4 regions of the Ensifer sp. M14 genome follow, and region 1 is predicted to be linked to each of the others. Evidence: riboswitches for the same ligand, from Rfam matches in the RefSeq annotation. Region 1 holds a riboswitch; each other region holds the start of a gene.
The links. Region 1 has a riboswitch for cobalamin ahead of nrdH (glutaredoxin-like protein NrdH). Riboswitches for the same ligand answer to the same signal wherever they lie in the genome.

Region 1 (7,707 bases):
TCGGTGGCGGCGATGATTGTCGGCACGGACAGGGCGCTTTCAAACATGGTCGAGCGGTTGTGGATGGGGCCAGCGGCCGCCTCCGTCGTCAGCGTCGAGACCGAACCGGTCGCCGTGCCCGACCCGGTTCAGGGCTTCCAGATCACCGGGTAGCGGGCGGGCAATGTCGCAGCACAACCTTTGCGGACCGGAGCTTTGCGCTCGCCCGCTCTGGCACCAGTGGTGCCGGCTGAGGAAGGTGGTGAAGCCGGAGAATACAGTATGTAACGCCGGGAAGCGGATGTGCTTTCCCGGCGTTTCTGCTTCGGGCTGACCTATCCCTTGACGGTCAGCACCGGTCTGATGCGGGCGACAGGGGCGACCAGTCCGGTCGCCACCATCGGATCGACGACCTGGTCGATCGGCCGGTAGGCGGCCGGGGCTTCCTCCTTCAGCCGGCCCTGAAGCTCGGCGAGGATATCGGGCCGGCCGCGGATCGCCGCGCTCGCGGTGTCGACCGGGCCGACGACGCGCAGGCCGGCGAGCGTCGTTTTCGCTCCGCGTGCCTCCTGGCGCGAGAGCCGTCGACCGGCGCCATGGGCCGACGATTCCAAGCCTTCCGTGGCGCCCAATCCACGCAACAACCAGGTGCCATCGCCCATCGAACCCGGCAGGATCACCGGTTCGCCCGACCATTCGTAGGGCGAACCCCTGATCCTGCCGGGGCCGCGCGCAGGGCAAGCACCCTTGCGATGGCGAACGGTATTGCCGGTCTGCCACACGGTGTTGTGCGGCGCGTCGTAGACCAGCCGGTGTGCGACCGGCCGGCCGATCGTTCGCGCGAGCGCTTCCACCGCCGCCAGGCCGATCAGGAAGCGATTGACGAAGGCGGCATTCGCGGCATTGGCATGGCCGTTCATGTATCGCCGGTAATGGCTGGCGTGACGGGCCTCGGAGACGATCCGGTCGTCAACCGCCACCGCACCGTTTTGACGTGCCCGCTCACGCACCGCCGTCCCGATCCGCTGGCCGAAGTCGAGCGACCCGGAATGCACGACGATCACCACGCTCTGCGGTTTCAGTCCGGCGATGCGGGCAAAACCGCCGTCGACGATGCGCTCGACCACGCCGAACTCGACGAAGTGATTGCCGCCGCCGATGGTGCCGAGAATAGCATCATGCCGGTGCCGGTCATCGGGTGCCGCATAGTCGGTGAAATCAGGATCGATGGCATCAGAGCGGAAGCAACCATCGTCGGATGTGGACGCGACATCCGCCCAGGCGGATGCCAGGTCGAGCCGCGCAAGCAGGCCCTGCCGCTTGCCGGCCAGGCTCTCGAGCAGGCCCGGCACGCCGTCCCTGAGGGCGGCATGGCGATCCCTGCCGGTCAGCGCGATGTCGCGCCCTCCCTGGAAGAACACATGCCGCAGCTGCCCCTCCAGATCAGGCACAAGTTCGTCCTCCCGGATGCCGTCGAGCACAATCATGCGCATGCCGCAGCCGATATCGTTGCCGATCAGGTGCGGAATGACGGCATTCTCGATGTCGGCGACAAGTCCGACCGGAACCGGTTTTCCCGGGTGGAAGTCCGGGGTCGTGATGATGCGTCCGGCGACGGCACCATGGATCGCCAGCGCTTCCGGGGATGGAAGGGCGGAAGTGAGATCGCCGAGTGCGCGCGCGCGTTGGTGCTCAGGTTCGTCGATCGCGACGACGGACCTGATCGCATGCCCGGAAACGATATCGTTCCGGACGATAGGGTTATATTGGTTGGACATTGCTAGATTCTCCGTTGCCTTGGGTTCAGCAGCCGCGGCAATACGGATTGGCGCGCCCTTTACTCGAAGGCGGGCCGGCAGTCAATGGTGCGGCCGGCAGTGAGCCGGCAGCACGTTCAACCCGCTGCAGGCTTTCAGCCTCCGACCACTTCGGTCCACGGGAAAATGCAGCGATGATGTAAGGCGCGTTCGGGCTCAGAAATCCCAATCCTCGTCCTCGGTCGCGACCGCCTTGCCGATGACATAGGACGAGCCGGAGCCGGAGAAGAAGTCGTGGTTCTCGTCGGCGTTCGGCGACAAGGCCGACAGGATCGCCGGATTGACCTTGCAGGCATCCGCCGGGAACAGCGCTTCATAGCCGAGGTTCATCAGCGCCTTGTTGGCGTTGTAGTGCAGGAACTTTTTCACGTCCTCGGTGAGCCCGACGCTGTCGTAAAGCGATTCCGTATATTTCGCCTCATTGTCGTAGAGTTCGAGCAGCAGGTCGAAGGCGAAATCCTTGATCTCCTGCCGGCGCTCCTCGCTCAACCGCTCCAGCCCCTTCTGGAACTTGTAGCCGATGTAGTAGCCGTGCACCGCTTCGTCGCGGATGATGAGGCGGATCATGTCGGCGGTATTGGTGAGCTTGGCGCGGCTCGACCAGTACATTGGCAGATAGAAGCCGGAGTAGAACAGGAAGCTCTCGAGGAAGACGCTGGCGATCTTGCGTTTCAGCGGGTCCGAGCTGCGATAGTGCTCGAGAATGAGCGCCGACTTCTTCTGGAGGTGTTCGTTCTCCTCAGACCAGCGATAGGCATCGTCGACATCAGGCGTCGAGCAGAGCGTCGAAAAGATCGAGGAATAGGAGCGGGCATGCACCGCTTCCATGAAGGAGATGTTGGAATAGACAGCTTCCTCATGCGGCGTGATCGAATCCGCCATCAGTGTCGGCGCACCGATGCTCGTCTGGATCGTATCGAGCAGGGTCAGGCCGGTGAACACCCGGATCGTCAGCTGCTGCTCCTCCGGCCGAAGTGCTGACCAGGAGGGAATGTCGTTGGAGAGCGGCACCTTTTCCGGCAGCCAGAAATTGCCGGTGAGCCGGTTCCAGACCTCGAGGTCCTTGTCGTCCTCGATACGGTTCCAGTTGATGGCGCGCACGGCCTGCGAACCCTTGGGTGTCTTGGTCTTCACTTGGATGTTCATCGTGTTCCCCGGGGTATCACAGTGCGCAGGAGACGCAGCCCTGCACTTCCGTGCCGGACAGCGCCATCTGACGAAGGCGGATGTAGTAAATCGTCTTGATGCCCTTCTTCCAGGCATGGATCTGCGCGCGGTTGATGTCGCGGGTCGTGGCCGTATCCTTGAAGAACAGCGTCAATGACAGGCCCTGGTCGACATGCTGCGTCGCTGCCGCGTAGGTGTCGATGATCTTCTCCGGCCCGATCTCGTAGGCGTCCTGATAGTAGTCGAGATTGTCGTTGGTCATGAAGGCGGCCGGGTAATAGACGCGGCCGATCTTGCCTTCCTTGCGGATCTCGATCTTCGAGACGATCGGGTGGATCGAGGAAGTCGAGTGGTTGATGTAGGAGATCGACCCGGTCGGCGGCACGGCCTGCAGGTTCTGGTTATAAAGGCCCGAGGTCATCACGGCCTTCTTGAGTTCCAGCCAGTCTTCCTGCGTCGGGATATCGATCCCTGCGGTTTCGAACAGTTCGCGCACGCGCTCCGTCGCCGGCTTCCATTCCTGCTCGGTGTATTTGTCAAAATAGTCGCCGGAGGCGTATTTCGAGTTCTCGAAGCCCTTGAAGCTCGTTCCGCGTTCGACGGCGATCCGGTTCGAGGCGCGGATGGCGTGGTAGGTCACGGTGTAGAAGTAGATGTTGGTGAAATCGATGCCTTCGTCCGAGCCGTAATAGACCCGTTCGCGGGCGAGATAGCCGTGCAGGTTCATCTGGCCAAGGCCGATCGCGTGGCTGTCGTCGTTGCCTTTTTCGACGGAGGGAACCGAAGAGATGTGGCTCATGTCCGACACCGCCGTCAGCGCCCGGATCGATGTTTCGATCGTCTTGCCGAAATCGGTGCTGTCCATCGCCGCGGCGATATTCAGCGAGCCGAGGTTGCAGGAAATGTCCTTGCCCATGTGCTTGTAGGACAGGTCGTCGTTATATTCGCTGGCTTCGCTGACCTGCAGGATTTCCGAGCAAAGGTTGCTCATGGTGATGCGGCCGGCGATCGGGTTGGCGCGGTTCACCGTGTCTTCGAACATGATGTAGGGATAACCCGACTCGAACTGGATTTCGGCCAGCACCTGGAAGAACTCGCGCGCCTTGATCTTCTTTTTGCGGATCCGGCTGTCGGCGACCATTTCCCGGTATTTTTCCGTGACCGAGATATCGGTGAAGGCAACGCCGTAGACGCGCTCCACGTCATAGGGCGAGAAAAGGTACATGTCCTCGTTGTTCTTGGCGAGCTCGAAGGTGATGTCTGGAACGACGACGCCGAGCGACAGAGTCTTGATGCGGATCTTCTCGTCGGCGTTCTCGCGCTTGGTATCGAGGAAACGCATGATGTCGGGGTGGTGGGCGTTGAGGTAGACCGCGCCTGCGCCCTGGCGCGCGCCGAGCTGGTTGGCGTAGGAGAACGAATCCTCCAGGAGCTTCATCACGGGAATGATGCCCGATGACTGGTTTTCGATCTGCTTGATAGGCGCGCCGGCTTCGCGGATGTTGGTGAGCGACAGGGCTACGCCGCCGCCACGTTTCGACAGCTGCAGCGCCGAGTTGATGCCGCGCGCGATGCTCTCCATATTGTCCTCGACCCTCAGCAGAAAGCAGGAGACGAGTTCGCCGCGCTGCTTCTTGCCGGCGTTGAGGAAGGTCGGCGTTGCCGGCTGGAAGCGGCCGGAGATGATCTCGTCGACCATGTCGCGCGCCAGCGCCTCGTCGCCGCGCGAAAGCGTCAGCGCCACCATGCACACCCGGTCCTCGTAGCGCTCCAGGTAGCGCTTCCCGTCGAAGGTCTTCAGCGTGTAGCTGGTGTAATATTTGAAAGCGCCAAGGAAGGTCGGGAAACGGAACTTCTTGTCATAGGCGTGATCGAACAGGTCGCGCACAAAATTGAACGAATACTGGTCGAGAACCTCCTGCTCGTAGTAGCCTTCGACCACGAGGTAATCGAGCTTCTCGCGCAGGTTATGGAAGAACACGGTGTTCTGGTTGACGTGCTGCAGGAAGTACTGCTTGGCGGCCAGCCGGTCCTTGTCGAGCTGTATCCGGCCGTCCTCGTCATAGAGGTTCAGCATCGCGTTCAGCGCGTGGTAATCGAGCGCCGCTTCCGTCGCCTTCAAGGGGCGTTCGAGTGTTGAGACGTCCAAAATCGTTCCATCCCGTTTTTGACATTGGCGACGTCCTCGTCGGTTCCCAGGAGCTCGAACCGGTAGAGATAGGGCACCTGGCACTTGGCGGAGATCACGTCGCCGGCGATCCCGTAGGTCGCGCCGAAATTGCTGTTGCCCGCGGCAATCACGCCGCGGATGTGGGAGCGGTTGTCCGCATCGTTCAAGAAACGGATCACCTGTTTGGGCACGGCGCCCCGGCCGTCGTCGCCGCAATAGGTCGGCACGACGAGCACATAGGGTTCCTTGATCTCAAGCGGCCCGTCGGCTGCGCTGACGGGGATGCGGATGGCGCGCAGGCCGAGCTTACCGACGAAGCGATGGGTGTTTTCCGAGCGGGTGGAAAAATAGACGATCAGGCCCATCGCCCGGCACCTTGGCTTTAGGACAGCGCGCTGATCTTGTCGGGGCGGAAGCCCGCCCAATGTTCAGGACCGGCAACGACGACGGGAAGCTGCAAGTAGCCGAGGCCCTTGACCGTCTGGAGCGCGTCCTCGTCGATCGAGATGTCGATCACCTCATAGTTGACGCCCTTGCGGTCGAGTGCGCGGTAGGTGGCGGTGCATTGGACGCAGGCGGGCTTGCTGTAGACGGTGACGTTCATTTCTTCCTCGTTGGGTCGGCTGGATCTGGGCATGAAAAGGCATGCGGGCGCGCGAACGCGCTCCGGCGAAAGGGCAGGGCTGGCAGGATGACGGCTTGCTCTGATCGAAACGACCGAGCGCACGTCTTCGTCAGGTGCGCGGGTTCCCGCGCCTCTTCATTGGCGAGTGATAGGAATTCGATGACGCGGACATGACTTCACCCCGAAGTTGAAGACGGCGCTTCCGGGGATACGTCGAGACAATCAGGCAGGGTTCATCCCGCCTCAATTACACTCTGACCCCTCCGGACACCCCGCCCGTGGACGTTTATTGATCGAGGCAGGTCTCCTGGCTCACGGGTCGGTGCTTCTGTCCGGACCTTCCCGAAGCATCATGCTTCAGTGGCCGAATGCTGGACAGTCGCTCGCCGTTTACAGTTGCGGGGGCAGCCACGGCTTAGCCAAGCAAAATCGCTAAAGCGCACCGTATTCCCATCTTCGCTCCCAATCCTTGCGAATCGGAAGAACCTCGAACACTAGATATAGTATATGGGTGTGAAATCTCGTCAATAGGTCTGGTGCTGCCGCGGTCGCTGGGAGCCGACAATATTTTTCCGGGTGTGGATAACGGGGAGTAAACGCGCGCTTCCGGCAATGCCTGTGGATGAGGGGCCGTCGCGACGGCTCCCTCGGTTGAAATCGTCAGGCTGCGAAAGCGGGAACCGGACGATTGTCCCGGTCGACAGCCACCATGATGAACGCGCCACGGGCAGTCAGCGTCCGTTTCCCGCCCATCAGGTCTTCGGACCACAATTCGACCTCGACCGTCGTCGAGCTTCGCCCTGTTTTCACGATCCGGGCGACAAGCTCGATGATCGAGCCAACGGTGATGCGGTGCTTGAAATCGATGCGCTGGCAGGAGGCGAGAACCGTCGTCTTGCGGCTTGCCCGCGTGGCCGCGACAAAGGCCGCCTTGGTCATCTGCGCCAGCGCGTCGCCGCCGAACATGGCCCCGAAGCTGTTGGCTTGGTCGGGAAAGACGATATCGACCATGCGCACGGCGTCGTCCTTTGTCGGACCGATCGTGGCGCTGTCGAGAGAGGGCAACGACCATTCGGCGTCCTTGCCTTCGGGCATTGCCACCATGGTGAACTGGCCGCGGGTGCAAAGATCGCGGGTACCGGCAATCAGATCCTCGGCGACCATGTCGACTTCGACCACCATCGAGCGCCGCCCGACCCGGACCCGGCGACCGCTGAAGCTGATGACGTGGCCGATACGAGCAGGGGCGCGGAAGTCGACGCGATCGCAGGACGCGGTGACGAAGGGAACGCGGCCGTGACGCGTGGCGACGATGAAGGCGATCCGGTCCATCAGCGCCAGACCGGCTCCGCCAAAGAGCGTGCCATGGTGATTGGCATCGCCGGGAAAAACGATGTCGATCAGGGTGGCAGGCGCCGGGGTTTCCCCCGGCGCCATTTCGACATTGCTATCGTCCGTCATACGTTCACGGCCTCTCGCCGGCCGGCAGCAAAGGATTGCCGCAGCGCCTGTGCCGCCTGCACCATGTTGACGAGGGCCGGGCGCACTTCCTCCCAGCGCCTCGTTTTCAGGCCGCAATCCGGATTGACCCAAATCTGCGCCGGTGTCAGCCCGTCCGTCGCCCTCTCGATCAGATGGACCATCTCATCGACCGTCGGCACGCGCGGCGAGTGGATGTCGTAAACGCCGGGGCCGATCTCGTTCGGATAGGCCTGATCGGTAAAGGCGCTGAGCAGTTCCATCTTCGAGCGCGAGGTCTCGATGGAGATGACATCGGCATCCATCGCAGCGATCGCCGCCATGATGTCGTTGAACTCCGAGTAGCACATGTGGGTGTGGATCTGGGTTTCGTCGCCGACACCGGAGGCGCTGATGCGGAAGCACTCGACCGCCCAGTCGAGATAGGCCTTTCGATCGGCCTGTCTCAGTGGCAGCCCCTCGCGCAGCGC
Region 2 (7,707 bases), on a different contig from region 1:
CGGCCATCGACTTCGGGCAGAGCGACATTCATGGCGAGATCGCGCGCCATCAGCCCCTGCGGCGAGGCCTGCCATTGCGCTCGGGACGATCCGGAAAAGATCACCTGCAGCACCGGCGCGCCCGTCGATTCCAACACGGTCGGCTGCCGGTCGGCGCCGGGAGACGAGACGGCAAAGCCGGTGGCGTTCATCACCACGTCGGGGGCAGCCTCGGCAAATATCGATTGCAGCGTGCCGACCGAAACCGCATCCTTCAGACTGGAGACGAACAACGGCAGCACGCGCATGCCCTCAGTGGCAAGCGCCTCGATCAGTGCTTCGACCGGCCGGGTCTCGCCGCTCTGGACCAGGGCGCGATAGAAGCAGATCGCGACTGTCGGGGGTTCGAATCCCTCCCCCGCGTCCATCCGATCTTGGACACGTGTCGACCATTCGCTGACGCCGATGACGCCCGCGCCTGGCCACCAGATGCCGGCCTTCAGAAGTGGTTTTGCCGGCTGCGGCTTTTCCGCGCCCGAGATCAGCGCCTCGGCATAATCGAGGAACAATCCGGCATTGTCGGCGCCGCCCTCGGTGAAATAGGCCCAAAGGCGCTGCCGGTCGTCGGCTGCGACCGTCGAAAATGGCTCGAGGCCCGGATCCGGCTTGTCGTCGCCGGGCAGCACCGCGATCTGGAAGCGATGGGTGACGGCGGCGGCATGCAAGGCTTCCAGCACATAGCGGAAATAGCTGGCGCCACCGAGCGGCCGGACCACGATGAGCTTGGCATGCCGTGCGGTGCGCTCGACGTAAGTGTCGACCGACATTGGATGCATCAGGTTCATCAGGCTGGCGATACGCAGGCTTGATCCCTCGTTGCGGCGGCCATGGGCCGCAGCGATCGAGGAAAGCTCGGTGTCGGCGGCAGACAGGAAAAGCACGTCGGCCGGCGTTTGCCCCAGATCGATCGCTTCGTTGCCGTCGGCGATCGTTCCTTTCTGGGCGAGAAGCAGATGCATTGTTCTGTCCGTTCAAGCACTTCCAGGAAAACGCTTTCCCGGAAGTGCGTTGCTTCAAGGAGTTAGACGAGCGCGGTGATGGCAGCGCGCACCGCAGCTTCGTCCATGTCGTGCAGGCCGATGACGACGAGGCGCGTGCCGCGCTTTTCGCCGGCCGCCCAGGCACGGTCGTAGTACTGGTCGATGCGGGCGCCGACAGCCTGGATCAACAGACGCATCGGCTTGCCGGGCACGTCGGCAAAGCCCTTGAGGCGCAGCACGTCATGCTCTGCGATCACGCCCTTGAGGCGATCGACGAAGGCGGCCGGATCGGCAATCGCGCCGAGCTCGACGACGAAGCTATCGAACTCGTCGTGAGAGTGCTCCTCGCCGGCCTCATGCTCCATCTCGTGGTGCGACTTGCGGTTGGCGATATCGCTTTCCGTGCCGACGCCGAGACCGAGCAGGATGGCGGCAGCCACTTCGCCGTTCTTGGCTTCGATCATCGTCGGCTTGCGGCTGGTGCGCGAAGCGACCTCTTCGCGCACGGCCTTCAGGCCCGACGCGTCGATCAGGTCGGTCTTGTTGAGAACGATCAGGTCGGCAGCGGTCAACTGGTCCTCGAACAGTTCCTCGATCGGGCTTTCGTGGTCGAGATTGTCGTCCTCGACCCGCAGTGCATCGACCTTGTCGTGGTCGTCGGCAAAACGACCGGCGGCAACGGCGGCGCTGTCAACCACGGTGACGACGCCGTCGACGGTCACTTCGCTGCGGATATCCGGCCAGTTGAAGGCGGCGATCAGCGGCTGCGGCAAGGCGAGACCCGAGGTTTCTATGATGATGTGATCGGGACGGTTTTCGCGCTCGAGCAGCTTGGTCATCGTCGGGATGAAATCATCGGCAACCGTGCAGCAGATGCAGCCGTTGGTGAGCTCGATGATGTCGTCTTCCGAGCAGGCTTCCGCACCGCAGCCCTTCAGGACGTCGCCGTCGACGCCGAGATCGCCGAACTCGTTGATAATAAGCGCAATGCGCTTGCCGTCGGCGTTCTGCAACAGGTTGCGGATCATCGTCGTCTTGCCGGCACCGAGGAAGCCGGTGATGACGGTCGCCGGGATCTTGCCCTGGTTGGCTCTGGCAGTGGTCATGGATCAACCCTTCATTTTCAGCGGCAATCCGGCCGCGACAAAGTAAACTTCCGCGGATTTCTCCGCAACGATCTGGTGAAGCCGGCCGGCATGATCGCGGAAATCGCGAGCCATGCGGTTCTCGGGCACGATGCCGAGGCCGACTTCGTTGGAAACAAGGATGAGGCGCGCCTGGGCCTCAGGCAGAAACGCGGCAAGGGCAGAAAACTCCGCCGCCATGTCGCGTCCTTCCATCATCAGGTTGGTGACCCACAGGGTCAGGCAGTCGACGAGGACCACGCGCTGTTCGTCGTCGATGCGTGTCAGCAGCGAAACGAGATCGAGCGGCTCTTCATGCGTCGTCCAGCCTTCGCCACGCCTCTGCCGGTGATGGTCGATGCGCTCGCGCATCTCGTCGTCCCAGGCGCGCCCGGTGGCGACATAGTGCATGCCGAGCCCCGAGGCTTCGACGAGCCTTTCGGAAAAGCTGGACTTGCCGGAACGGGCGCCGCCGAGGACCAGAACAGGGCCGGCATGGGGAATGGTCATGTGCGTTGCCGCCTCACGCGCCTGGTCGCAAGTTCGAGCGGCAACAGGATTTCACCGCGCCAGAGGCGCGTTCGGAAAACGATCGATGAGCCAAGACAACCTCCGTGATGGCGTGGGAAGCGGGCTTCCCGTCGGGCGGAATGCCCCTGTCGGACGGCAGGTCTCCTGGCTCACGGCGTCACGGACCCACGGCATTGCCTCGCGCGATAACGCGAAACGCGATGCCAGGGCCCGAACGGCCCGCCTCACCTTCCCGGCGCTTTCCGGTGCCACAGCGAACCTTTGCGCGTCTCCGACGCGCGGCGCTGTGGGCGGTTTCGTGAAAGGCGGACGATTCGTAGAAGAAGAGGCGTCCAACCCGGCTGATCACGAAGCCACGCCAGTGGCTTTTCCGGCTGAGTTCCAAACCGCCTGCGATCGCACCATGCGATCCAAAGCCGGCCGTCCTTCAGCCCGATGGCGAACCCTGACCGTTCTACAGTCGCGGGGTCGGCTGCGATAAGGATGCCCGATTTGGGTCCACCCGTCACATTCCCAATTATTCCCCCGCATCGCCACGATCCGGGGAAACCATCCAACGTCCGATGATTAGGAAGCGGGCAGTGCAAAGTCAATCGACGCGTGCGACACCTCCCCGGCCGAATTGCGCCGCGCGACGATTTGCCGGGCGCGGAGTACCGCAGGCCGCCAGTTCTCGTCACAGAGCACAAGCGATGCACCACGGCGGCGAACTTCATTTTAGCGATTGCAGATAATGCGATAAACTAGCCCAAAAAGAGGGTTCGGTTATCCGGAAGGCAAATGGAACGCAGGCTCGCCGCCGTGATGATTGCCGACGTTTCCGGCTATGGACTGCTCACCCAGGCCGACGAGGAGGGTACGTGTGCCCGCTTTCAGGCCGATCTGCACAACCTGTTCGAACAAAGGATCGCTGCGCACCGTGGGCGGTTGATCAAGACCATGGGCGATGGGTTGCTGGTCGAGTTCGTGAGTGTCGTCGAGGCGGTCCGTTGTGCGGTGGAGGTCCAGCGCGCGAAATCCGAAAGCCGAGGATCCGATGAGGGTCGACTGGAATTCCGCATCGGCATCAATCTTGGCGATGTCATCGTTGACGGCGACGACATTCAGGGCGATGGCGTCATCATTGCCGAGCGCCTGCAGAGCATCGCCGAACCGGGTGGGATCGTCATCTCCGGCACCGCCTACGACCAGGTCGAAAAGCACCTCGATGTCCGTTTCGTCTTTCTCGGCGAACAACGCCTGAAGCATATCGAAAGGCCGGTGCGGGCTTACAGTCTGGAGCTGAACGAAACTCGCGCCGGCGGCGCAAAGGTCGCAGCGCACAGCACGAGGCGCTGGGCGGCACTTGTTGCATCTGCTGTCGTGCTCGGCGCAGCCAGTGGTGTCGTCTGGTGGCAGCCGTGGGAACCGCCTGCGGAAACGGCCCAGGTCCAGCCATCGAACCTGACCGTGCCGGACAAACCGTCGATAGCAGTGCTTCCGTTTGCCAATGTGAGCGACGATCCCAGGCAGGAGTATTTCGCCGATGGCATGACCGACGGCCTCGTCACCGAACTGGCCCAGGTATCCGGCTTGTTCGTTATCGCGCGCAACTCGACCTTCACCTACAAGAACAAGCCAGTGACACCCGGGCAGGTGTCCAAGGAACTCGGGGTCAGATACGTCCTCGAAGGCAGTGTGCAGCGGGCCGGAGAGCAGCTGCGGATCAATGCCCAGCTGATCGATTCTCTCGATGGCGGCCACGTTTGGGCCGGAACGTTCGACGGCTCGCTTTCCGATGTCTTTGCGCTGCAGGACAACGTGATGCGCGGCATTGCCGATGCGCTTGCGCTTCGGCTGAACCCTGACGAGCAGATGGCCTTGGGGCGCAAGGAAACGATGGTGCCGGCAGCTTTCGATGCGTTCCTGCGCGGCTGGGAGCATCACCGACGCACGACCCCCGAGGATTTTGCAAAGGCAGTGCCTTTCTTCGAGCAGGCGATTGCGCTCGATCCTGCCTATGGGCGCGCTTATGCCGCCGCCGCCATGGTCTACGCGCGCATCTGCATGTGGCGCTGGCATTATCAGCTGGGCATCTCGCGGACCGAAGCGAGAGCCAGGGCGACGCAATATCTGCGCACCGCGCAGAAACACAAAACAGCGCTGGCCTACCAGGCGGCCGCTCTCCTTTCCGAAGCGGACTGGCAGCATGCCGACGCGCTAACCCAACTCAAGGAAGCGATCGCGCTCGAACCCGGCGATAGCTGGAGCTACGCGCTGACGGCCTTCGTCCTTACCTCCGTCGGCCGCCCGGCGGAGGCCCTGCCCTATATCCGCACGGCCATGCGCCTCGATCCGCACTCCCCGTCCTTCTTCATTTACGTCCTTGGACTGACGCACTTCAGCCTGGAGGATTTCGAGGCGGCAGCGGCAGCAACAAAGCGCAGCATCGAACTCAATCCGCAGGATGACGGCTCGTTCCTTCTTCTTGCCGCCGCTTCCGGGCACCTCGGTCGCCGCGTGGAGGCGCAGGCGGCCATCACCCGTTTCAACGCGCTTCGCCTCGCACGCGGCGGCACTGCGGCCAGCATCGCGACCAGCCCACCCCTGGACCTGGCAAGGCAGGAGGACAGCGAGCGTTTCTACCGGGGGCTGCGGCTGGCGGGCCTACCCGAGACCTTGATGAACACCGACTTCATCGCCGCAAACAGGCTGCAAGCCGACGAAGCCCGTTCGCTCCTCCTGGGGCATCGGCTGCATGGACGCATGCTGGATTCTGGCGAGGAACACGAGGCTGTGATTTCAACCGGGGGCATGGCCACTCTGACGGGAGACTGGGCATCCATCGGAGCCGGTCGCATGGCCGACGTCGAGGTCAAATTCGACAGCGACGAGGTTTGCTTCCTGTGGCTGAAGACAACGAACCTATGCGGGATCGTGCTGCGAAACCCCGGGGGGCTTCGCGCCAAGGAGAACGAGTTCATATGGTATCACGGCGACAGAGCCTTCACGTTCTCACAGATCCCCTAGGCTTGCTGCTTCGCCATGCCTCGGCTACCGCACCCGCTCCAGCACGCTGAACTGAAAAGCCTGCGCTGAATTCCAAGGCGTCTTGTGCTGGTGCGTGATCGCCTCGACCAGCCGGAAGGACGGACCGATCACGTCAGCAAGCGCCGCCGGATCGTAGCGCACCACGGGCAGGCCGCTGCAGCGCGCTGGCCCGTCGGGGGCAAAGGTGGCGATGATGGCATGACCGCCTGGCGTGACCGCGGCCTCCAGCCTCTCGATATAGGCGGCGCGGTCGTCCGGATCGGTCAGGAAATGAAAGGCGGCCCGATCATGCCATATGTCGTAGGCGCGTTCCGGCTTCCACTCGGTCACGTCGGCGGCGATCCAGTGCACCTGATCCGCACGCGCGCAAAGCCGCGCCCGGGCGGCTTCGAGTGCAGCCGGTGAGAGATCGAGCACGGTGATCGCCGTCATGCCCTCATCAAGCAATGCATCGACCAACCGCGACGCGCCGCCACCGATATCGATCAGCGAAGACATGGCAACTGCCGCATGTTTGCGGATGAGATCGAGCGAAACGGCCGGCGTACCCTCGAACCAGCTGACGCCCTCATCACCCTTTGAGGCATATGCAGCGTCCCAATGCGCTCGTCGCTCGTCGTCACTCATTTCAAACCGCCTCGCACGCCGGTTGTCGCGTGGCCCAATGTCTGCGTGTGTCGGCGCCTGCGCCGCATCTTAGCGCTTGACGCGTGTGCTGCAATGGCAGCGGGCGGGTCTCAAATGCCGAGCAGTTGATCCAGCCATTTCCGGTCAAGCACCGCCTCAATCTCGCTCGCGACATCATCGAGCGCCGCGTCGACCGACTGGCGGTAATTGCCGATGCCGCCTTCGATGCCGAAGCTCGTCAGCAACGCTGCGCGATAGGCATCGCTGGAAAACAGGCCGTGCAGGTAGGTGCCCATCACCCGGCCATCGGCCGAAAGGGCGCCATCGGCGCGGCCATCAATGCGGATTGATGGCCGATCGCAATCGGCCCCGGCTGTGCGGCCGAGATGGATCTCGTAGCCTTCCAGTGCAACGCCGTGTTCCAACGACCAGGCGCGGCTGTTGCGCAGGGTCTTTTCCGGCGCCATTTCCGTTTCGACGTCGAGCAGCCCGAGCCCGGCGATCTCGCGGTCGCTGCCCTCGATTCCGAGCGGATCGGTGACGCGTGCCCCCAGCATCTGGTAGCCGCCGCAGATGCCGATCACGCGGCCGCCGCGTCGCACATGGCGCTTGAGATCCTGGTCCCACCCCTGGGCCTTGAAATCCTGGAGGTCGGCGATGGTCGACTTCGAGCCGGGTATGACGATGAGCCCGGCATCGGCCGGAATTGGGTTTCCCGGTTTGACGAAGACGAGATCGACCTCCGGCTCGGCGGCAAGCGGATCGAGATCGTCGAAATTGGCAATGCGCGACAAGACAGGCACGGCGATCTTGAGCGCCCGACCCTCGCCACGGGCCAGTTTTTCAAGAACCACCGAATCCTCTGCCGGCAGCCGCCCTGCCGCCTTCAGCCACGGCACCACGCCGAAACAGGACCAGCCGGTGTAACGACCGATGGCAGCAATGCCATCGTCGAACAAAGTGACGTCGCCGCGAAACTTGTTGATCAGGTAGCCGCTGACCATGCGCCGGTCCTCTTCCGGCAGGATCGCATGGGAGCCGACCAGCGAGGCGATGACACCGCCACGATCGATATCCCCGACAAGCACGACGGGCACATCAGCGCGCGTCGCAAAACCCATATTGGCGATGTCGCCGGCCCTCAGGTTGATCTCGGCCGGCGACCCCGCCCCTTCGACCACGACAAGATCGGCACCGGCTGAAATCTGCTCGAAGCTTTCCATCACCGCGCCCAGCAGCTTCGGCTTCAGCGCCTGGTATTCCCGGCCCTTCGCCTGGCCCGCGACCTTGCCCTGTACGACGATCTGGCTGCCGACATCCGATTGCGGTTTCAACAGCACCGGGTTCATGTGCACCGAGGACGGCACGCGGGCGGC
Region 3 (7,707 bases), on a different contig from region 1:
AACGGGACAGACCGATGCGTTGGCTCGCCTCTTCGAGCGTCCAGTCGCGTGCGATCCTGAGCTCCTTCACGCGCGCTCCGAGTTCGGTCGGACGCTCCTCGCTCGAGCGCAATCGCTGTTCGGCCGGGCGGCGGGTAATGGTTAGATTCGGCATGGCGTCTCCTTGGCAAATACATACGAGCAAAATCGACGATTCTCAATTCTGTTGACGAAATCCACTATAGTAGATAAATCCCAATTGTGAAACTTAACGGGAGGACGAACTGTGATCAACATTCAGGAAAGCAGATATGGGGTCGACGAGCTGTTGGTTGCCGATGCGGAGGCCGATGAGCGGCGCTGGCTGCCCTTCGGCGACAGCGCCTTCACATTGCCGTTGCTGTTCGACGTGCGCGGCGGGAGCTGGGTCAGCATCTTCAAGGCAAAGGGCGTTGGCACGATCGAGCGGCATCGCCATTCCAATCCGGTCACCGGTTGGACGCTGGAGGGTACCTGGGGATATCGTGAGCGCGATTGGATCGCACGCCCCGGCACCTTCATCTTCGAGCCGGCGGGCGATATCCATACGCTCTACGTGCATCCGGAGGCCGGCCACATGAAGGCGCTGTTCCACGTGTTCGGACCGCTGGTCTATCTCGATGACGACGGCAATGCCGAAGGATATGACGACGTGCTCGTCAGGCTCGACCGGTATGCGGCACACTGTAAGTCGGTCGGGCTCGGCGAAGATTTCGTCCGCACTTTGATCCGATAGGGGGAAGCAACCATGCATGCATTGGTATTCGACACGTTCGGCGGCCCGGAGGTCTTGAGCTACCGCGAGGTTGCCGACCCGGCTGTGCCACCAGGCCATATCCAGCTGGCGATGCGGGCGATCGGGCTGAACTTCGCCGACATCTACCGGCGCAAGGGCAATTACACACTTGCCGGCAAGGCGCCGCACGTCGCCGGCTACGAAGGGGCAGGTGAGGTGATCGCGATCGGCGAGGGCGTCGAAGGCGTCGCCCTCGGCGACCGGATTGGGTTTGCCGACGTGCCGTTTGCCAATGCAACGCGGGTAACAGTGCCGCTGGAGCGGGCCATCCCGCTTCCTGACGATGTCGGCTTCGAGGCCGCCGCAGCCCTTCTGCTGCAAGGCCTGACGGCGCAGTATCTGGTGGAGGATAGCTACAGCGTCCGACCAGGCGACACCGTTCTCGTCCAGGCCGCAGGCGGTGGCGTCGGGCAATTGCTGATCCGGCTTGCCATCGCGCGGGGTGCCAGCGTCATTGCCATGGCCTCGACGATCGAGAAGCAGGCGCTCGCCAAGGCTGCCGGCGCTGCCTATGCGCTCGGCTATGACGAGGGCTGGCCGGACAAAGTGCGCGCCTTGAGCGACGGCGGCGTCAATGTCGCCTATGATTCGGTCGGCATAACCTTGCTCGACAGTCTCGCAGCGGTGCGCTCGCGCGGGACGCTGGTAACGTTCGGCATGGCAGGCGGGCCGGCGCCTCTGGTCGATCCGCGCTATCTCATGGAACACTCGAAAACCGTCGTCGGTGGCGATCTCTGGGATTTCCTCACCGATCGGCAGCAACGGCTAAGCCGGGCCGGGCGGCTGTTCCAGGCATTGCGGGATGGCGTGATCGAGCGGCCACGCATCGAAACCTTCGCGCTATCGGACGGAGCGGCGGCGCATGCACGGCTCGAGGACCGGAGGTTCTCGGGAAAGATCGTGCTTTTGCCAGAATGAGAAAATGCCGCGCGTAGCGCGGGTCTGGCCATGCGGGCAAAGCTTTAGAATGCCCGTTTGACGGGAGGCGCGTTCAGTTCTCCCTCATTCCTGCCTTGTGCCGGAATTCAGCGAGCTGACGCCCGTCAGGTCAAAAGGCTCTTCAGCCCAATGACTTGGCCTGGTACCGCAGTTCCTACGGAACTGCTATTGATTCCTGTGACAGGCACAGGAATGAGGGAGATGTTGGCGAACGTCGACGCGGATTCTGTACTCGGCTCAAGCGACGGGCACGTTGTAGGGCGTGATGACCTCAACGGCGGAAAGCCGGCAGCCGCCCAGCTTCTGATCGATGCCGCTTCGACGGGCAAGAATGGCGCGGAAGGTCATGCGGGCGTCGCTGCGCAGGTCATGGTGCAGGACGAAATGGATCCGCCGTTCGCGTAGCAGCACCAGGTTGTCGTGATCTAGGTCATGGGCGATGAACAGCGCGCAGTCGCGGCCATCGCGCTCGAAGGCATCAAGGACCGCCCGATTGCCGCCGCCGATGGAATAGGCGGCGTTGATATCGGCGTGCGCCGCAAGCGCTTTTGCTGCAAGGGCGCCCGTCTCGGTGTCCTTGCCATGGCCTTCGCTGATCTCGATGATGCGGATCGCCGGGTAATGTTCACGCAGCACACGGCGAAAGCCGATCTCGCGTTCCTCCTCGCCACGGAAACGGCTGCTTGAAATCGTCACCAGCACGGTCGCGGAAGTGCCGGAGAAACGTTCGCCGACGAGATAGGCCGCAGTCTCGCCGGCCGCGCGGTTGTCGGCGCCTGCGTAGGCGGTGCGTGCCGAGTTCGGCAGGTCGGTGACGAGTGTGATCACGGCAATTCCGGCCTGCTCGAGGCGCGCGACCGCGTCGACGATTTCGGGAACGTCAGGCGCCTTCAACACGACGCCGTCGGTACCGCGCAAGCGAATGCGGTCCAGCAATTGCGCGATGTCGTGCGGGCGCATGGTCTCGGCGAAGTGGAAACGGCAACGGAATGTCGTCGGCATGAAGGTCGGCGCTTCGGTCTCGAAAGCCTGCCTGACCGCTTCGGTGAAGCGCTGCGGCGCCTCCATCACCACGTCGATCGTCCGTTTCTGGCCCTGAAGCTCCAATCCGGATTGTTGCTTTTCCAGCTCACGAATGGCGGCTTTCACCCGCATTTCGGTCTGCTGGCGTACGCCCGAACGCCCGTTCAGGACGCGATCGACCGTCGCGGTGCTGAGCCCGGCCTGAAAGGCGATGTCCTTGACCAGAAACGGGTGAGCCAACGCGCGATCCTTCCTGATGGTTTTTTGATGGATTCCTGCTCTATATCACGTTCTGACGGCGCCTATAGTCGGGACATGGAAGGTTTCTGAGGAGGAACGACATGAAGACCGACAACACTGTGCGCCAGCGCCTCGACCGCGTCTGGCTGAGCGAAGATGCCTGTGACATCGACGTGTTCAGGGCCGAAGTGGAGCGCCAGACGAACCTTGCGGACTATCCGCATGCGCTTGCCTGTGAGAAGAACGTGCTGATCTATGACAGCGCCAGCCTGGTTTCCGCCTGCTCGACCCCTGATGGGCGCCGCGCCGCCCTGGCCGAAATCTGCGAGGCGCTTGCGACCGGGCCTGGTGTGGCCGTGTTCAAGCACGCCTATGCCGATACATCGGTCATCGATGCCGCCAGCGGCATTTTCAACGCCATCATCGAAGACCAGCACCGCAGCAACAGCGGTGGCGGCGACCATTTCGCCAAGCCCGGCGCCAACGACCGCATCTGGAATTCGCTTGAAAAGCACTGCCTGAAAAACCCGGAGAATTTCGCGGCCTATTATGCGAACGCCATCATCGCGCTCGTCAGCGAAGCCTGGCTTGGTCCGAATTACCAGATGACCGCGCAGGTCAATCGGGTCAATCCGGGCGGCGCGTCGCAGGCTGCCCACCGCGACTACCATCTTGGCTTTCAGACATCTGATGTCATCGAGCAGTATCCGGCCCACGTGCACCGACTGTCACCGGTGCTGACGTTGCAGGGTGCAGTTGCCCATTGCGACATGCCGCTCGAAAGCGGCCCGACACTCTTCCTTCCCTATAGCCAGACCTATGTACCCGGCTATCTCGCGCTGAAGCGCCCGGAATTCCGCGCCTATTTCGATGAGCGTCATGTGCAGTTGCCGCTCGAAAAAGGCGATGTCGTTTTCTTCAATCCGGCGCTGTTTCATGCCGCCGGCAGCAACCGCTCGGTCGATATCAAGCGCGTCGCCAATCTGTTGCAGGTGTCTTCGGCCTTCGGGCGGGCGATGGAGACGGTCGATCGCGTAAAGATGAGCGCAGCACTGTATCCGGCACTGACTGCCCTTACGGCATCCGGCACGCTGTCGGCTGGGGAAGCCGCCAATGCGATTGCCTCCTGTGCCGAGGGGTATTCTTTCCCGACCAATCTCGATCGCGATCCCCCGATCGGTGGCCTCGCGCCGAAGACCCAGGCACAGCTGATGCATGAGGCGCTTGCGGGCGGATGGAGCGCCGCGGATTTCAGCAAAGCGCTTGACGCGCAGACACAGCGCAAGCTGAGCTGAACGGCAGATATCGATATGTCAGGTCCCCGGCGCCTGCGGCGGGGACCATTGCCTGTCTTCACGCCAACTTCATTCCCGGGAGGAATTTCATGACCGAACAATACGCCCGTCTCGACGGCAAGATCGCCGTCGTCACCGGCGGCACGCAGGGGCTCGGCGCGACGATTGCCGGCCTGTTTGCCGAGCGCGGAGCTGAAGGCATCGTCATCTGCGGACGCAACGTTGCCAAGGGCGAGGCGAAGGCCGCTGAGATCCGCAAGGCGAGCGGCGCGCAGGTGCTTTATGTCGAGGCGGATCTCGAAAAGGTCGGGGATGCGCGCAAGGTCGTCAGCGCCTGCGATGCCACCTTCGGTCGCGTCGATGCACTGGTCAATGCGGCCGCAATCACCGACCGCGGCACCATTCTCGACACCAGCCCCGAACTCTTCGACAGGATGTTCGCCATCAATGTGCGTGCACCGTTTTTCCTGATGCAGGAGGCGGTCAAGGTGATGCGAAGGGAGGGCACACAGGGCACGATCGTCAATATCGGTTCGATGTCGGCGATGGCGGGCCAGCCGTTCATTGCGGCCTACTGCTCGTCCAAGGGTGCGCTGGAGACGCTGACCAAGAATACCGCCTATGCCCTTTTGCGCAACCGCATTCGCGTCAACGGCCTCAATATCGGCTGGATGGCCTCCGAGGGCGAAGACCGCATCCAGCGCGAGTTTCATGGTGCTGCAGCCGACTGGCTGGAAAAGGCGGCCGCCAGCCAGCCCTTCGGCCGGCTTGTCGACCCTAAGGAAGTCGCGCGTGCCTGCGCTTATCTCTCCTCAAACGAATCCGGCCTGATGACGGGGTCGGTCATCTGCTTCGACCAGTCGGTCTGGGGCGGCTATGACGGCTCGCCGCATCCGGTGGCGGCGCTCTGAAATCTGAGCCTGTCGTGTGGTGCTGTGGAGTGGCGAGCAAGTGACATCGCGCTTGCTTGTCATTCCCCATGGGCTGTGTCCTTATGCGACCGTCAGGTGCCCGCGACGCGGGAGAATCGGGAATCCGGTGTCATTCCGGAACGTGCCCAACGCTGTGACGGGGACGGTTTCGTCTGTGGATCTTGAATTCTCTCAAGATCTTGCCACTGGATCTTCATTCGATCTGGGAAGGTGAGGCGGCCGGTTGATCCGAAGTCAGAAGACCGGCCTGGCAAGATAGACCGAACCCCGCGCGGACGGCGGAAGGTTGTGCATTGTTGGGGATCGAACGATGCTGACTGACGCGAAGGGCGGCCTTGCGGCTGCAGAAGCCTTTTCATTTGACGAGCGCGAAGCCGTCTATCGTGCCATCGAGACCCGTCGCGACGTGCGGGATCAGTTCCTGCCCGACCCCTTGCCGGACGATCTGGTGATGCGCCTGCTCAATGCCGCGCACCGGGCGCCATCGGTGGGGTTCATGCAGCCATGGAATTTTGTTCTGGTCCGGCAACCGGAAACGCGCGAGAGGGTTTGGCAGGCTTTTGCCCGGGCCAATGACGAAGCCGTCTTGATGTTCGATGGTGATCAGCGGTCGAAATACCGTTCGCTGAAACTGGAGGGTATCCGCAAGGCACCCTTGAGCATCTGCGTCACCTGTGATCGCACGCGTGGCGGCTCAGTCGTTCTCGGGCGCACCCACAATCCCGACATGGATGTCTATTCCACCGTTTGCGCCGTCCAGAACCTCTGGCTTGCCGCGCGCGCCGAAGGCGTTGGCGTCGGCTGGGTCAGTATCTTTCATGAACACGAGATCAAGGCGATCCTCGGCATACCCGACCATGTCGTGATCGTTGCCTGGCTTTGCCTGGGCTATGTCGACCGCCTCTATCAGGAGCCGGAGCTGGCGGTGAAGGGCTGGCGCCAGCGGCTGCCTTTGGAGGACCTTGTCTTCGAGGAGGGCTGGGGAACAGGCCGGAAGGCAGACGCCGTGATCAGTTGTTCTGAACCGGCTGGTACCCTGGGCCCTTTGGATGACGAAGATCGATCGACGTCTCCTCCTGGGGAAGGAACGTCGGGCCGATGACGCGCACCTTGCTCTTGGCGGGATCGTAAGGGCGCTCTTCAGCGGCCGCGGCCGCCTTTGCGGCCGGGGCTGCCGCCTCCTTCTTGCCTTCGATGACGATGATCGACGACTGGTTGTCGCCGGCATTGGGTGTGGTCGCGGCCGTCTTCGGGATCTGGCAACCGCAAATACCGGGCGTGCCGACGCCACGTGTCCTGTAGGCAAAAGCGTTCGGCAGTTCGGTGTAGGGGCGTCCTGTCGAGGCGGAGACCATCTGGTCGCTCTCCTCGGTCGCAAGCTCGTGGAAGAAGAGTTCCGTTTCGGCGCCCGGGCAGCGGGCACGACAGGCCTGTTCATCGCGGGCAAAGTCCGCAGGACTGGCCTCGGACGAGATCGGGAAGAAGGCACCATCGCAGGTGCGCACGCACATGGTGCGAAGCGTGCCGGAATAGACGCCGCTTTCCGCCGGGTAGGGGCTCATACCATCATCGCGCAGCAACGGACCGTAGGATTCCTCCGGCGGCAGATCTCGCAGGATGTTGCGATGCGTCTCGGGTTCGTCCGGGTCGGCGCTGGCGAACTCCTCGCGGTCGCCGTAGCAGCCGTTGATTTCGAGAGCGGCCAGGATGCGCCGACGCGTGTCGTCGCCGTTGCCGGAGATCAGCTGCTGGCGCTCCGACTTGAGGATATCGAGATTGTCTTCCATCTCGGCGATCAGGCTGTTGATATCGGCGCAGATATCCGGGTCGCCGCCGTTGAACACGACGACGCTGCCGGTGCCGCAGCCGGCACGGCGGCGATCGTTGCGCGCCCGCCGCAGTTCGATGTTCTGCCTCGAAATTGCGCTCGCGTAATCGCGCGTATCGGCAGTGGTGGCGAACGACGCGGGCAGTTCGGCAAGCTTTGTGTTCAGGCGGTCGCACACGCTGGAGGCCAGCGCCGGATCGGCAAGAACCAGAAGCAGCGGCAAAGTCGCCGCCGCAAGGGTTTTCATGTTCCGGAACAAGGGCGAACGTCCATTCCTGCAACCGGGCGGGCGCCACCCTTGTTGTCCGGGATCGGTCGCCGTCGGCATTTCCTGTTTCAGCCCTATCATAAGGCTTGTCACTGCGTGTGCAACGACAAGCCTCGCATTGCGTTAACAGCTGCGTCCTCTCGGTCGAATGGACGGTGCCGATCCGATGTCAGGCGGCGCGCGCCGTTTCCAGCGACATCGGTCGTTCGAGAACCGTGCCTTCGATCGCGGCGACTGCCTTCATGGCGCTCAGCAGCGACGGTGTCACTTCCCAGGCGACGGCCACGGCATAGACCGAGCCGATCCGGTGCGGTTCGCCGATGCGCTCGCCGGGGCAACCCATGCGTCGGAACATCCGCTCGAGGAAG
Region 4 (7,707 bases), on a different contig from region 1:
TGCACGAACCACTACGGCAATGGGTCCGCAAGAACCGCGAGGCGACGCTGGCGCGCGATACGAATGCCCTTGCGTCCATAGCGCTCGAATTCGATGGCTATATCCGATCACAGCTGGAAATACGCCAGCAGGCCGGCGCTGCTGCACCGGACGATATCACCACCAGCTTGGTGCGGCAGGCCGTTGATGGACGGCTGCTCCGACATGCGGAGATCGTTAGCATCCTGCGCAACTGGACCGTGGGCGAACTGGGTACCATCTCTGCCTGCGTCGGTATCATTGTCCATTTCCTTGCGGAACATCCCGAAGTCCAATCACAGCTACGCCGTGACAGGACTTTCCTTCCGCAAGCCGTGGACGAAATACTTCGTCTCCATGGACCGTTGATTTCCAATCGGCGCGTTGCGTCTCGATCCGTGACAATCGGTGAGCGGACGATCAACGCAGGGGAAAGGATGACAGTAATTTGGGCATCAGCAAACCGCGACGGTGCAGTGTTCGAGGATGCAGATCAGTTTCGTCCCGATCGGGATCAGTCGCAAAATCTGCTCTATGGTGCGGGGATCCATATCTGCCCCGGCGCAGAATTGGCGAGGATGCAACTGAGGGTCGTCTTGGACGAACTGCTTAGCGGCATCGGGAACTTTGTCCTCCCTCTCGGTACCGAGGCTATCCGTGCGGTCTACCCAGCAGGCGGGTACGCATCATTTAACCTGCAAATCCGTTGATGCTCGATAGGTATGATCGCGACCATATTGCCGGGTGCCACGCTATTCCTGTCACCGCGATGCGTTTGCATTGCGATCTATCGACGACGGTGCCAGTCAGCTGACGGTCGGGTGATGCATATGCAGCTTGTGAACGCGGACCTGCTTGCGCGCTTCGGAGCTCAATCCAAGACAGGAATTTGATTTCAGCGGTGATCAATTCGAAATCCATTTGGCGGGCACCATATCGGCCGCTGTTTTTTCTCGCCGGACTTTGGGCGCTCGTCGTACCCCTTGTCTGGATCCTCCCGGAAGAAATCGCGCTGGAGAGAGTCAGTTGGCATAGTAGCGAGCTTTTGTTCGGCATGGCCGGTGCTGCGGTAGGGGGCTATCTCCTTACGGTCTTGCCCGCGTGGACGAAGAGAGGTCCCGTCCCACCCGCGGTCACAACAATTGCTTCTTCCCTTTGGTGTATTGCCCGGCTCACGGCCGCATTTTCTACGCATTTGTCGCATCTCGCGTCTGTCATCGGGGCATCTGCATATTTCGTGTTCTTGGCGGCTGTCCTAGCGGTTGCGTTGCTAAAGGCCGGGGCTCGGCATCGCCTGTGGGCACCACTCGGAGCGGCCGTGCTTGGAATTAGTGCGGTGCTCTCCACCTTTGATGGCTTGAACTCGATGGGTGCGCCGTGGGGGATATATAGCCTGTTGATTATCGTGATTGGTGGACGCGCCGTGCCTGCCTTCACGCGGCATTGGCTGGTCCGGACGGGGACACAGACCCGCTTTCGCGATCGGCCGGCATTTTCGTACCTGGCGATCCTGGGTATTCTGGCCGCCATTTGTCTTCGAGGCGCCAGCCAAAACATATCCGGCTACCTGTTGATGCTTTCAGGCGCTGTGTTGTTGTTGCAAATGGCGAGTTGGCAAAGCGTCAAGGCCGTGCGGTATCCGGCACTGTTTATCCTGCATATCGCCTTCGCCTGGATGCCGGCGGCACTCATCCTGAACGGTCTTGCCGTTATTGTTCCCGCTCAGTTTCCATCGATCGCCGCCCTGCATGCAATGACGATGGGAGCGATGGGAACGATGATCGCCGCCTTCATGATGCGGTCGGCCTCGGTACGCGACGGCGAGAGGCTGATCCTCAGCAGGCCCACGGCCTGCGCGTTCTCGCTTCTATCTGTCTCCGCCTTGCTGCGTGTTTTCGGCGACGGGATGCGTGACGCGTATTTCGAACCCGTTGTTGCCGCGGCCATCTGCTGGATGGCCGCGTGGGCTCTCTTCATGATGGTCTTTGTTCAGGCGATGCGCCGTCCTGTGCCCAGACCGGTCTTTAGCGCACCAGCCGCGGTTTGCGGCAAAGCGGGAAGTGACGTTCGACCTTATTTGCAGAACACGGCAGGCCGGTGCGCGGTGAGTTCAGCCAATTAACTAGGCCTGAGGAGCACAACATGCCGGCAACACTGTGCTGTCAACGAGCATATCCCTTGCAAATCTCTCCACAGAAGCAAATGCGTTTAAACGCACGCTAAAGAACCTTAAAAAACGGGGCGGCCCCGTTGGGAGTGTAGCGTTGCGGACGTTCTCCGCAACGCTTTTTGAAGCCCGGAGCTACGGATGGTTCACGGCCACAGATGCTCGCGAACATCACGCTCGTCGCGCTCGAGCTGGCTGATAAGGTCCTGTCGAGTATCCTGGCGGCCCCATTCCTCGAAATGCACGAGGGATCCAATCGGAAGACGCTCGCGCCAGCTGGCCTTTTCCAACTCGGGACGCTCGTGATAGCCTTTGACCTGTCCGACGCAGAGATAGGCAATCGGCACAATACGCTTCGGAATTTTCAGAATGCGCTGGACCGTCCCGTTGTCGAAAATGCTCACCCATCCAACGCCCAGTCCTTCGGCGCGGGCGGCGAGCCACAGGTTCTGGACGGCGCACGCGGTGCTGTAGAGATCCATCGCCCGAATGTGCGTGCGTCCGATCACAGCAGGGCCTGCCCGGTCGCGGTCGCAGTCGATACAGATGTTGACAGGTGCCTCCATTATCCCTTCGAGTTTTAGGGCTCGATACGTGCTTCGGAGTGGATCGGGGAACACGAGTTCCGCTTCTGCACGTGCTTTCAGGAACGCTTCATGGACTTGCCCGCGCGTATCTATGTCCCGAGTTATGGTGAACACTCCCGGAAGGGCCGGGCTTCCCGTCCACCGATGGCCACGGCCTTCGGCAGGAGGAATGCGTTTGTCACTAGGCGGCAAGTGCCGCAGGTTCGCTCTCTGATTTGGGCCTGAGGAACAGGTAGCGCCCGATCATTTCCGCCGCATGCAGGTCGGCATCCCATAAGCGGCCGTCGAATTCCGCCTTGAACACCAATCCACGACGTTGCGCCTTGTCGACCGTTCCGGTTCTCCAGTCCGTGCTACTGGTGTAGAAACTCGGCACTTTTACCGAGGCAATGCCTCTCCATTTCAGCGTGTTCTCGGATCGAAGGATATACTGCCCCTTCGCGCCGTTGTTGATCATCTTGTTGAACGTCCGCCCCTTGTAGGCGGGATCGTCCGTGGGCACCGCAACGATGTCGAGGTCTTCGGTGACCACCACCGCGCCGTATTTCTCGGCAAGGTCTGCCTTTCGCTGCGCCACATGGCCGAACCAGGATTTCTTCAGTCCTGCCACTGCTCGGTAGACGGCAAGACGTGCCTGCTTGAGCCATCCGACTGCGGCCATCAGCCGGAAGAACCGGCCATGCATTGCCATGTAGCGAGGGTGGCTCGGCATGGCTGCGATCTCGGGGACGAGTGCTGCCGCCTCGGCGTCCGCTACGCGATTGAGCTCGGCACGGATGCGGTCGAGACGATTGTAGAGACGGTCGATCTCGGAGCGAAGTCCATCGATCTTCGTCGCCTGTGCGGCGATGCGCCCAAGGAAATCGCTGCCATCGAACTGCACGTAATCCAGGACTTCGACGTCATCCTCGGAAACGTGGGTCTCCAGGAACATTCTTGCCTGCTCTTTGGTCAGCTTCTTGCCATCACCGCCGTTATGACCGGCGACGCGGGCCAGCGCGCCTACACCGATCGGCGACCGGCTACGCAACACGACGATGCTGGAGGTATTGATAAACCCGAAGTCCTCGGCCACGACCGTCCGGCACCCTTGAGCGGAGGGGAGTGTCGGTGGTCGCGTCACGATCATCTTCACCTGCGCCTTCACCGGGCCGAGTTCGAGCACCAATGACGCGACATGCACGTCATCGCTTCCATGCTTCACATGCTTGGCTTTGATCGAACGCGATAGCCGCATTGGTAACGTGATGCCGCCTCCTCTCGGCGACACCGAGGTCAACGGCAAATCAATGGTCGTGGAAGCTTTAGTTTCCAGAGCGCTGCCGAGTGCTCCAAGCGTATCGGCGAGCGCCGCCTTTCCGCCGCGCAGACAGCGATAATCCAGGTGCAGCTGGATGATGGCGTCATCCTTCCAGACGGGTCGCTGGAAGCGGTTCCGCACCGTTCTTGCCATGGCGCGCAACACATCGGCATGATGCGCTGGCAGCCCACAGTCGCCGCTTTCAAGGTTGCGGAAGAGCTGGAGTGTCGAGAAGAAGTCGAGCTTTCCGACGAGGTCTGCCAATTCCTTGACATCTTGCGCCGTCAACGTCCGCGAGTACTCCTCCGGTAGATTGACCACGCCCTTCGTGCCGTCCTGCATCACGATGTCCCCGAACACGGCAATGTTTCTGAACGCGCCGAACAGGTTGCGCTGCCCGCGTTTCCATTGTTCGAGAACCGCCGATTTTGCGATCAACCTGGCTTTCTCACCCCAGACGCTGTTCAGTCCTTGGACGCATCGGATTGTACCCTTAGCATCACCGCGTCGATGTCTTTGCCAGACGGCATTGGCCTGAGAATATCAGATGGCCAGATGGCGGCGGCCATCTTGTCGAGAACAACGATAATTCTGGACCTTAGATCTGCAAGTTCGCCTGACATGGCAAGTCTGCCGAGATCGGCCATCCTCTTCATGAGCTCTTTGTCTTTGCCCTTGCCATACGCCATGTTGCTTTACGCCGACATGGTTCGCAGGCGGCCCGGATCCATGCGGAAAGCCGGGGCAGACAGGTGGCTCGTGCCTTGAAGTATCGGAATTGTTCGCAAGAGGAAGCATGCCGGAGGAATGCTTCAATGGGACTTCGAAAACAAAGGCCTCGTCAATAGCCGGCAGAACGGCGCTTGCTGGCGAACCGCTATAGCAACCATCCGCACGTTCGGGATTACCGCGGTCCATTGATTGACTAGCTGGCGGATTGCTCCGCTTCAAGCAGACCTGGCCGCTTTCCTCCAAGCCGTGAACGACCGGGTTTCCTCGCGGGCTTTGATGAAACTCCAAGGTTGCATGAATCCGACAGATGGTGCGTGATGCGCAGCGAGGAGGATACGGCTTAACTGCTCGTCCGAAACCGGATCCGGAAGGAACTCGCCTCTGGTATCCCTTCTTGTGAAGATGGCTCGATATAAACCCGCACGCTCGGCCGAATGCAGAGGCTGTGCGGTCAAAAGATCTGTATGGTCAATTGTTTCCCCTTAATGGATGCGGACCCGTCTCGCTGTCCTTTCGGACGGGTCATCTTTCACAGGCCGGTCTTCTGACTTAGGTTCACCCTGAAAGGACACCTTCCCAGCGATCGCCAGTGGCATCCGTCCTTCCAGTCCCCACCACAGCGCTGGGCGCGTTGCAGATTTGCACTGCATTCCCGATTCTCCCGTGCAGATCCAAACCAGCCCGGGCACCTATGAAGTGATCTCTGTTACCACGCGGGCACTGCCGTACCAATGACCGCCTGGGATGTATTAGAAGCCGCGGCGTCATTATCTGACTTAGTGTTTGCTCTGGCACAAACTGGCGGCGATGGGACCGTGATTTCGCCACCGTGACGACGGTTCTTTGGCACGACGAACGCCACGGTAAACTCGATCCGACTCACGAGACCACGGCGAGCTTGTTTCAATGCACTCGACACCCGCCTCGCTTCGCCCGTTACTGGAAAACCTCCCGGTCGTCCGCTTTGGCAGCTAACAGCGTCTCCATCAAGAGGCTCTCAGCGTGAATATGCCGGCGGAGCGCTTCCTGAAAGCCGTGCAGCAGGCGGGCGATGTTGTCAGGCCGGAGATCGCATTGGCCATCAGCCAACCCTCGCAAGACGAGGGAGATTTCCTCTGCCGTCAACAAATCGCATCGATGGTCGGCCTTCAGCCTTCCGATCGCCTGCGCGGCAAACACGGAGCCCGCGTTACGGTTGAAATCGGGAAAGAGGACCTTTTCCTCAATATTATGAGCCTCTCGAAGAACGGCTGGGATCGCCTCCGCTAGATTGGGATCCACGGGCTCGCTGGCGCTCGTTTCGATGTCTGCTGCAACTTCTTCAAGCCGAAGACAAATTGCGAGCAGATCGCGGTGGAGGGTCTCCAGACGGCTGATCTCTGCCGCATTAAGTGGACTCGCCGGTGTGTTCATCTCAAGCTCCTTGGTGGCGATCCCCGAACCCGCGACGCGTTGATTCGAAGTGCGGGTGCCATCCATCCGCTACGAACCATTATGCGCGACCTAGTCGCTCGGATAACCGATCCCTTCTGTTATCGTTCGGCAATATAGGCTTCAGTCACGTAGGTCCTTGCGGTTTCGCAAAGACTGTCCCGCTTTCTCGGCTATCCACAAGGGAGGTCTGTAACGGAAAAGACCTGACCGCATGGAGATCGGCACGAAATCGCCGTGTGGAGCGATGCGCGGCGAACTCGTTCGCTACGCATTGATTTGACTTATAGGCCATTTCCCGAAAAACCCGAACGCCATCGAAAACTCCGATACGTATTGGTTCTTGGAGCGTGAATATGAAGATTGCTATTGTCACCATATCAGACCGCGCAAGCCATGGAGATTACGAGGACCTGAGCGGCCCAGCCATTGAGAGGTGGCTTGCAGAGGTGGTTACGTCACCCTGTTCCATCTTGAGGCGCGTGATCGCCGACGGATTTGCGTCCGTACGAGACACGCTGATTGCGCTCAGTGACAATAATGGAGCCGATCTCATCCTTACCACGGGTGGTACCGGTCCCGCTCCGCGAGACCAGACGCCTGAGGCGATGCGCGAGGTTCTGTCAAAGGAACTGCCCGGATTTGGCGAGCAGCTTCGGAGTGCCAGCCTCCAGCAGACGCCGACAGCAATCCTGTCGCGCCAGACGGCCGGCACCCGGGGCAAAACGCTGATTATTAACCTACCTGGCAGGCCGAGCTCTATTCGTTTCAGCCTAGACACGATCTTCGCGGCGGTGCCTTACTGCCTCGATCTGATCGGCGCGGGCCGGGTCGAAACGGATCCTGCCAGGATCAAGGCCTTTCGACCCGATGTGTGAGCAGCCTCTCGTTTAGTCTATATTTCCGCTCACGCGCGGAGTTTCTTTAGGATGAGCGGAGTGTGAATGACTGATCGTGAAGACTATAGGCCAGCCAAAGCCGCTTCGACCCGCTCCTTGGCTTTTTTCGGCATTTTCGCCGATTTTATTTTGTCAAGATTGCTGGGGCCGGGGCCAACAACGATGAGGGAAACCATACCCATGCTGAAATGCGGGGTGCATTTGATAAGGTAGGCACCTGGCGCCCTGACCGTCATCTTGACTGCTTCGTTGATCTTGCCCTTGAACGGTTCCGCGCCCTCCGGGATCAGATCCTTGACCGTTTCGGCATTGTGGCCCTTGTCTACAACAACGAACGAAACTGTATCCCCGGGCTCCGCTTTGACAAGCATCGGCTCGAAAACCATTGCGCCGCCCGTCCCCTTATTGAGCATTTTTACTTCGTGGTCCGCAGCCCACGCCGAAACACCGAATGCTGCAGCCATCGTGGCCGGCAATACCAACTTAACAACGCGTAACATGTCAGATCTCCTCAACTTGAACCCGGCGGCCTCGTTCCGCCGTGACCGCTAAACTTCGGCAATCAGAGATAGT

Region 2: linked by a shared signal. The riboswitch ahead of cobU (bifunctional adenosylcobinamide kinase/adenosylcobinamide-phosphate guanylyltransferase) and the one ahead of nrdH (glutaredoxin-like protein NrdH) in region 1 are both predicted to bind cobalamin.
Region 3: linked by a shared signal. The riboswitch ahead of bluB (5,6-dimethylbenzimidazole synthase) and the one ahead of nrdH (glutaredoxin-like protein NrdH) in region 1 are both predicted to bind cobalamin.
Region 4: linked by a shared signal. The riboswitch ahead of BLJAPNOD_RS23520 (nitroreductase family protein) and the one ahead of nrdH (glutaredoxin-like protein NrdH) in region 1 are both predicted to bind cobalamin.

Annotation. Positions count from the first base shown of each region.
Region 1 is NZ_QJNR01000014.1:225,007-232,713, forward strand. It holds gene BLJAPNOD_RS29680 (acylphosphatase) at 1-153, shown strand, start outside; gene BLJAPNOD_RS29685 (RtcB family protein) at 315-1,757, opposite strand; gene nrdF (class 1b ribonucleoside-diphosphate reductase subunit beta) at 1,953-2,942, opposite strand; gene nrdE (class 1b ribonucleoside-diphosphate reductase subunit alpha) at 2,959-5,112, opposite strand; gene nrdI (class Ib ribonucleoside-diphosphate reductase assembly flavoprotein NrdI) at 5,082-5,498, opposite strand; gene nrdH (glutaredoxin-like protein NrdH) at 5,516-5,737, opposite strand; cobalamin riboswitch at 6,038-6,263, opposite strand; gene BLJAPNOD_RS29710 (acyl-CoA thioesterase) at 6,419-7,219, opposite strand; gene metE (5-methyltetrahydropteroyltriglutamate--homocysteine S-methyltransferase) at 7,216-7,707, opposite strand, start outside.
Region 2 is NZ_QJNR01000004.1:2,575,278-2,582,984, reverse strand. It holds gene cobN (cobaltochelatase subunit CobN) at 1-998, opposite strand, end outside; gene cobW (cobalamin biosynthesis protein CobW) at 1,061-2,125, opposite strand; gene cobU (bifunctional adenosylcobinamide kinase/adenosylcobinamide-phosphate guanylyltransferase) at 2,129-2,653, opposite strand; cobalamin riboswitch at 2,791-3,243, opposite strand; gene BLJAPNOD_RS12420 (adenylate/guanylate cyclase domain-containing protein) at 3,455-5,683, shown strand; gene BLJAPNOD_RS12415 (class I SAM-dependent methyltransferase) at 5,708-6,331, opposite strand; gene BLJAPNOD_RS12410 (cobyric acid synthase) at 6,442-7,707, opposite strand, start outside.
Region 3 is NZ_QJNR01000004.1:2,753,386-2,761,092, forward strand. It holds gene BLJAPNOD_RS13275 (XRE family transcriptional regulator) at 1-154, opposite strand, end outside; gene BLJAPNOD_RS13280 (2,4'-dihydroxyacetophenone dioxygenase family protein) at 266-754, shown strand; gene BLJAPNOD_RS13285 (quinone oxidoreductase) at 767-1,732, shown strand; gene BLJAPNOD_RS13290 (LacI family DNA-binding transcriptional regulator) at 1,991-3,016, opposite strand; gene BLJAPNOD_RS13295 (phytanoyl-CoA dioxygenase family protein) at 3,118-4,311, shown strand; gene BLJAPNOD_RS13300 (SDR family oxidoreductase) at 4,401-5,222, shown strand; cobalamin riboswitch at 5,300-5,509, shown strand; gene bluB (5,6-dimethylbenzimidazole synthase) at 5,554-6,345, shown strand; gene BLJAPNOD_RS13310 (DUF2865 domain-containing protein) at 6,254-7,318, opposite strand; gene BLJAPNOD_RS13315 (acyl-homoserine-lactone synthase) at 7,509-7,707, opposite strand, start outside.
Region 4 is NZ_QJNR01000007.1:386,848-394,554, forward strand. It holds gene BLJAPNOD_RS23495 (cytochrome P450) at 1-728, shown strand, start outside; gene BLJAPNOD_RS23500 (NnrS family protein) at 920-2,140, shown strand; gene bluB (5,6-dimethylbenzimidazole synthase) at 2,332-2,886, opposite strand; gene BLJAPNOD_RS23510 (hypothetical protein) at 2,954-4,510, opposite strand; gene BLJAPNOD_RS23515 (hypothetical protein) at 4,537-4,761, opposite strand; partial or broken gene BLJAPNOD_RS23520 (nitroreductase family protein) at 5,062-5,277, opposite strand; cobalamin riboswitch at 5,321-5,512, opposite strand; gene BLJAPNOD_RS23525 (hemerythrin domain-containing protein) at 5,741-6,217, opposite strand; gene mog (molybdopterin adenylyltransferase) at 6,592-7,113, shown strand; gene BLJAPNOD_RS23535 (pseudoazurin) at 7,197-7,634, opposite strand.